2 regions of the Micromonospora parva genome follow, and region 2 is predicted to be linked to the other one. Evidence: predicted binding sites of a transcription regulator. Region 2 holds the regulator's gene; the other holds the start of a gene.

Region 1 (3,404 bases), on a different contig from region 2:
GGCGGGCATCCTGCGGGAGGCCGCCGCGTTGGTGCCGGCCGGTCGGCGGCGGGCACGGGCCACCCGGCGGGCCGCCTCCTGCCCGGTGCCGGCCGGACGCACTCGACAGGTGCTGGTCAACCTGGTGCAGAACGCGTTGCGGCACGGGCCGCCCAACGGGCAGGTCGGGCTCTACGCCACGGTGCGCGGTCCCGGCGTGAGCATCCTGGTCACCGACGAGGGCAGGGTCGACGACGCGCTGCTGGTCGCGCTGCGGCGTCCGACGCCGGCCGTCGGGATGTCCGGTCTGGGCCTGTGGATCGCGCGGCAGCTCGTCGCGACCGACGGGGGAGCGCTGCGGGCGCACCGGCTGCGGCCCCGTGGAGTGGCGCTGGAGGTGCTGCTGCCGGTGGCCCGCCCGCTGGGCTGACCCGGGCGGGCCACCGGTTGGCCCGCTCGGGTCAGCCCAGCGGGAACGGCCTCGCTACCTGTTTCCGGTACCGAGGAGGTCGGATGTTCAGTCACGTCAAGGATCTGCAGTTCGAGGCCAAACCAGACGGCCCGGACGCGGCGTTCGCCCGTCGGCTGCAGGAGGTGCTGGGCGGCAAGTGGGGCGAGATGACAGTCGCCAACCAGTACCTCTTCCAGGGTTGGAACTGCCGGCTGCCCGGCAAGTACAAGGATCTGTTGCTCGATGTCGGCACCGAGGAGATGGGCCACGTCGAGATGATCGTCACGATGATCACCCGGCTCTTGGACAATGCGCCGCTGTCGCTGACCGAGGGGATCGCGGAGGACCCCGGTGGTGCGGCGACCTACGCCGGCGAGAATCCGGCGCACTTCATCCATGGCGGTGGTGGTGCCCTGCCCGCCGACTCCAACGGGGTGCCCTGGAGCGGCGCGTTCGTCACCGCCAGCGGCAACCTGTTGGCCGACTTCCAGCTCAACGTCACCGCCGAGGCGCAGGGTCGGCTCCAGGTCGCCCGGTTGTTCCACATGACCGACGACCCGGGTGTCAAGCAGATGCTGCGCTTCCTGCTGGCCCGCGACACGATGCACCAGAACATGTGGCTGGCGGCGATCGAGCAGCTCAAGGAGGACGGGCTGGAGGAGATGCCGGTGCCGGAGGCGTTCCCGGACTCGGGCGAGTTCACCGAGGAGTACGGCTACACCTATCTGGGTTTCTCCTCGGGCACCGACGCCGCCCAGGGGCGCTGGGCGTCCGGGCCATCGCCCGACGGCAAGGGCGAGTTCCGGTACGACGACAACCCACGCGCGAACGCGCCGGAGCCGGTGCTGCCGCCGGGTGACCCCCGCCTGTACGGCACCAATCCGGGGGTGGCCGGCTCGGTGGTGAACACGGTGAAGAGCAAGCTCACCTGAGGTGTCCCGTCGGGTCGCCCACCGGTCCTGGGCGACCCGACGGAACCGGCCGGGGAAGTGGTCTGGGTCACAGATCGGAACAAGGGGAACGCTTTGTTACTTGAGTGAGACACGCTCAACTCAACGCGAGGTGTTCGATGGCAACTCTTCCGGTACTTCCCCTGACCGACGCCGTGCTGCTGCCCGGCATGGTCATCCCGGTGACCCTCGACCCCACCACCCAGGCCGCGATCGACGCGGCGCGGGCGACCGGCGACCGCAAGCTGCTGGCCGTGCCGCGCATCGACGGCGAGTACGGGCCGGTCGGCGTGGTCGCCACCATCGAGAAGGTCGGCCGGCTGCCCGAGGGTGAGCCCGCCGCCGTCATCCGAGGCCTGTCCCGGGCCCGGATCGGGTCCGGCGTGCCCGGCCCCGGCGCCGCCCTCTGGGTCGAGGCGACCGAACTCGACGAACCCGCCTACGCCGGTCGGGCCCGTGAACTCGCCCGCGAGTACCGCGCCCTGGTGACCTCCGTGCTCCAGCAGCGGGGCGCCTGGCAGGTCATCGACGCGGTGGAGCGGATGACCGACCTCTCCGAGCTGGCCGACTCGGCCGGTTACGCGCCCTGGCTGACGCTGGAGCAGAAGACCGAGCTGCTCGCCGCGCCGGACGTCACCGCCCGGCTGGAGCTGCTGGTCGGCTGGGTGAAGGACTACCTGGCCGAGCAGGAGGTCACCGAGCAGATCAACAGTGACGTCCGCGAGGGGCTGGAGAAGTCCCAGCGCGAGTTCCTGCTGCGTCAGCAGCTCGCCGCGATCCGCAAGGAACTGGGCGAGGACGAGCCGGACGGCTCCGCCGACTACCGGTCCCGGGTCGAGTCCGCCGAGCTGCCGGAGAAGGTCCGCGAGGCGGCCATGCGCGAGGTCGGCAAGCTGGAGCGGGCCAGTGACGCCTCCCCGGAGGCGGGCTGGATCCGTACCTGGCTGGACACCGTGCTCGAGATGCCGTGGGGCACCCGTACCGAGGACAACACCGACCTGGCCGCGGCCCGGGCGGTGCTCGACGCCGACCACGCCGGTCTGTCCGACGTGAAGGACCGCATCCTGGAGTACCTGGCGGTGCGCAACCGGCGGGCCGAGCGCAACCTCGGCGTGGTCGGCGGTCGTGGCTCCGGCGCGGTACTCGCCCTCGCCGGCCCTCCCGGGGTCGGCAAGACCAGCCTCGGCGAGTCCGTGGCGCGGGCGCTCGGGCGCAACTTCGTCCGGGTCTCGCTCGGCGGCGTCCGCGACGAGGCGGAGATCCGCGGGCACCGGCGCACCTACGTGGGGGCGCTGCCCGGCCGGATCGTCCGCGCGCTGCGCGAGGCCGGCTCGATGAACCCGGTCGTGCTCCTCGACGAGGTCGACAAGCTGGCCGCCGGCTACGCCGGTGACCCCGCCGCCGCCCTGCTGGAGGTGCTCGACCCGGCCCAGAACCACACCTTCCGGGACCACTACCTGGAGGTCGATCTGGACCTGTCCGACGTGCTCTTCCTGGCCACCGCCAACGTGGTGGACGCCATCCCCGGCCCGCTGCTGGACCGGATGGAGCTGGTCATGCTGGACGGGTACACCGAGGACGAGAAGGTCTCCATCGCCCGCGACCACCTGCTGCCCCGGCAGCGGGAGCGGGCCGGGTTGACCGCCGAGGAGGTGACGGTCGCCGACGAGGCGCTCGCGCTGATCGCGGGGGAGTACACCCGGGAGGCCGGCGTGCGGCAGCTCGAACGGGCCCTGGCCAAGATCCTGCGCAAGGTGACGGTGACCCTGGCGACCGACCCCACGCCGGTACGCGTCGACACCGGCAACCTCACCGGCTACCTGGGGCGGCCGAAGTTCACCCCGGAGTCGGCCGAGCGCACCGCGGTGCCCGGCGTGGCCACCGGCCTGGCCGTCACGGGTGCCGGTGGTGACGTGCTCTTCATCGAGGCGACCAGCATGGAGGGCGAGCCGGGGCTGACCCTGACCGGCCAGCTCGGTGACGTGATGAAGGAGTCGGCGCACATCGCGCTCTCCTACCTGCGC
Region 2 (3,404 bases):
TCTCCATCGTCATCGCCGGGCTCGCGGTGGCTGCCGGGAGCGTCGAGCCACGGTTGGCGGCGCTGGCCGCGACGTACGTCCTGATCACCGTGGTGACCGGACCGATTCTGGCCCGACTGCCTGACTTCCCGTGGTTCAAGCGGTGGTTGCGCACTCGGGCGGCGGCCCAGCGGCGGGAGTCGACACCGGTCCCCGACCCACTGCATTGAGCACCACCTGAACCCGCGGGACGGCCACCGGGAGGGGCGTAATGCCCCTCCCGCCAACGGTTGCGGAATTGCTCCTCATGGGGGCTACCGCAGCAAAGCGTGGGCGGGTTACCGTTTCGCCGCAGCAGCCAGGGTCCGCAGGCAGCGTTGCCAAAACGCGGGCGAGAGCGGAAGGTTGGCCGGTGAGCGTGCAGGAATCGACGTTCCACGGCTTCGCCAACCCCGTCGATCCGACTCCGGCGGAGTTGCGAGCTTGGGCGTACAAGCCCGATTCGGTGCCGTTGGCCTCGATGCCACCCGACTGGGACCTGCTGGTCTCCGGCGACCGACTGGTGTTGACGCTCTTCGAGTTAGCGATGGATCCGACCTGCCCGGCCCGGCGTTTCGCGCTGCACTGCCTGTACATCTACGCGGCCGACGGCATCCGGACGAATTTCCGCGCCCACCCGAAGCGCCGCTTCCGCAAGCTCGTCGAACAGGCCGAGCGGGACGGCGACGAGCTGATGAAGATCTGGGCGCACAACGGCCGGGTGCTGTTGGCCCGACCGGATCTCTTCGTCTACCGGGACTGGTGCGAGGGCGGCCTGGTCCGCGAAAACCGCCGCCTCGGTTGAGAACGGGCTGATCGCCAGCGGTCTGCGCAGCGGGGTGTTGGTTCCTGCGCCGCTGTGGAGCTGATGTCGCAAACGATTCACCGGTTGGGGTCCCTGACGTGACAGGTGCGGACCACAGCGTGATGTCGTAAACGATTCAGCTCCAAAGGCTCGGTATAGGACCCCCGCCGCTGCGCCCCCGCGTCCCGGCCCGCACCCGGCGACGAACGGGCCGCGCCCCCCGCGCGGAACCCCCGCGTCCCGGCCCGCACCCAACCGGCGAACGGGCCGCGACCCCCGCGCGCGGAAGCCCCGCGTCCCGGCCCGCACCCGGCGACGACGAACGGGCCGGGACCCCCGCGCGCGGAAGCCCCGCGTCCCGGCCCGCACCCGGCGACGGCGAACGGGCCGGGACCCCCGCGCGCGGAAGCCCCGCGTCCCGGCCCGCACCCGGCGACGGCGAACGGGCCGGGACCCCCCGTGGGTCCCGGCCCGCACGTCGGTCACCGGTCAGTCCTGCTTGCGTTCCGTCTCGGCTCGGCCCGGTTCGCCGCCGCGCTCGCCGTCTTCGGCGAACCGGCCCGCGATGATCCGGTCCCGGTAGGTCCCCTCGGTGACCTTGTCGAACTTCTCGCGGACGGTCTCGGCCAGTTTCTCCAACCGGTCCTCCGTCTGCTGGGCCATCTTCTTCGCCGGCTCCGCCATCGCTCCCCCTCGCCATGCCGGTGGGTCCGATTTAAGCCGATTGAACCCTTATCGACAGGCTAACCGAAGCGGCCCGGACCGCGCCGGGAAATCCAGCGCGGTCCGGGCCGGGCAGACAGCTCCGGGTGAGCGGCAGGTCAGCGATCGGGCGTGCGGCGAGGGCGCCACACCACCAGGGCGGTGGAGGTGCGGTTGGTCGGCACCAGATCCCGGCCCGGGAAGCGGGCCAGCGACTCCAGTTCGGCCACCCGGCGATACGCGGCGTCCAGCTCCGCCTCCAGCCGGGCCACCCGCTGCTGCGCCTGCTCCAGCAGCCGCTCCAGCCCGATGATCCGCTTGACGCCGGCCAGGTTGATCCCGTCGTCCTGGCTGAGCCGCTGCACCTCGCGCAGCAGCACCACGTCGCGGACGCTGTAACGACGCCCGCCACCGGCCGCTCGACCGGGCTGCACCAGCCCGAGTCGGTCGTACTGGCGCAGCGTCTGCGGGTGCATCCCCGCCATCCGCGCCGCCACCGAGATCATCAGCACCTTGGCGTCGTAGGCAGGGTCGCCCGAACCGAGGAACTCGCCCGACATCCCGCTCACCTCCGCGTCCCCTCCACCGGACTAACTGACTCGACGCACCCGTGCGTCGAGATGTTCCCGGGCCGCCGGCGGAGTCTGCTCGGCGAACGACTCCAGCGCCGTGCGCGCCTCGTCGGACAACCGGGCCGGCACCACCACGTCCAACGTCACCAGCAGGTCACCAGCCTGCCCATCACGGCGGACCACACCCTTGCCCCGGGCCCGCAGCACCCGCCCGCTCGGCGTCCCCGGCGGAACCCGCAGGGTCACCGCGCCGTCGAGCGTGGGCACCCGCAGGTCCGTGCCGAGCACGGCCTCCGCGAAGGTCACCGGAACGGTCAGCGTCAGGTCGTCTCCGGTACGCCCGAACAACTCGTCCGGCCGAACCTTGACGTGCACGAAGAGGTCACCGGCCGGACCGCCGCGCTCGCCCGGCTCGCCGCGCCCGGCCAGCCGGATGCGTTGACCGTCGGCCACACCGGCCGGGAAGCGCACGTTCATGGTGCGGGTCTTGGTGACACCGCCGCTGCCGTGGCACTCCGGGCACTTCTCCTCGACCACGGTGCCGACGCCCTGGCAGTTGCGGCACGGCTCGGAGAAGCTGAACGACCCCTGGTTGCGGGTGGTCACCCCGGCACCGTGGCAGACCGGGCAGGTCTGCGGCTGGGTGCCGGGCTTGGCCCCGTTGCCGTGGCAGGTGTCGCAGACCCCCGGCGCGCGCAGCGTCAGGGGCAGCGTCACCCCGCGCACCGCGTCGCCGAAGTCCAGCGCCACCTCGGTCTCCACGTCCCGGCCACGGGCCGGACCGCGGGGCGCGGCCTGCCCACCGGCCTGACCGCCGCTGAAGATCGAGCTGAACAGGTCCTGGAAGCCGGCGCCTCCGAAGCGGCGATCGCCGCCTCCGCCGCCACCGAACATGTCGGAGACGTCGAACGGCATGCCACCCGGCTGGCCACCACCCCGGGCGTTGCGCCGGAACGCGCCCGAGCCGAAGAGCGAGCGCATCTCGTCGTACTCGCGGCGGCGGCCGCTGTCCGACAGCACGTTGTACGCCTCGGACGCGGCCTTGAACCGCTCCTCGGCCTTCGGGTCGCCCGGGTTGTGGTCCGGGTGCGACTCCCGGGCCACCTTGCGGTACGCCTTCTTGATGTCATCCGCGGAGGCGGCCTTGTCCACGCCGAGCACGGCGTAGAAGTCCTTCTCGATCCAGTCCTTCGAACTCACCGGTCCACCTCCTTCCGACCCTGGTGGCCCGGCCGTCCCGCCCACCGCTGCGCGGTGGGCGGGACGGCCTGGTCACTGGCTGGCACTATTCCGGATCCGCGACCGCT

Evidence for each region. The regulator HspR, encoded in region 2, represses chaperone genes until heat shock. The targets are predictions, from matches to a motif close to TTGAGTNNNNNNNACTCAA.
Region 1: a site for HspR is predicted at 1,463-1,481, ahead of lon (endopeptidase La). Genes of this name have one in related genera too.

Annotation. Positions count from the first base shown of each region.
Region 1 is NZ_JBEZFX010000002.1:556,394-559,797, reverse strand. It holds gene AB0C03_RS07780 (sensor histidine kinase) at 1-409, shown strand, start outside; gene AB0C03_RS07775 (manganese catalase) at 493-1,362, shown strand; gene lon (endopeptidase La) at 1,500-3,404, shown strand, end outside.
Region 2 is NZ_JBEZFX010000005.1:339,388-342,791, forward strand. It holds gene AB0C03_RS15375 (cation:proton antiporter) at 1-209, shown strand, start outside; gene AB0C03_RS15380 (hypothetical protein) at 392-823, shown strand; gene AB0C03_RS15385 (hypothetical protein) at 1,313-1,507, opposite strand; gene AB0C03_RS15390 (heat shock protein transcriptional repressor HspR) at 1,645-2,085, opposite strand; gene dnaJ (molecular chaperone DnaJ) at 2,116-3,297, opposite strand; gene grpE (nucleotide exchange factor GrpE) at 3,383-3,404, opposite strand, start outside.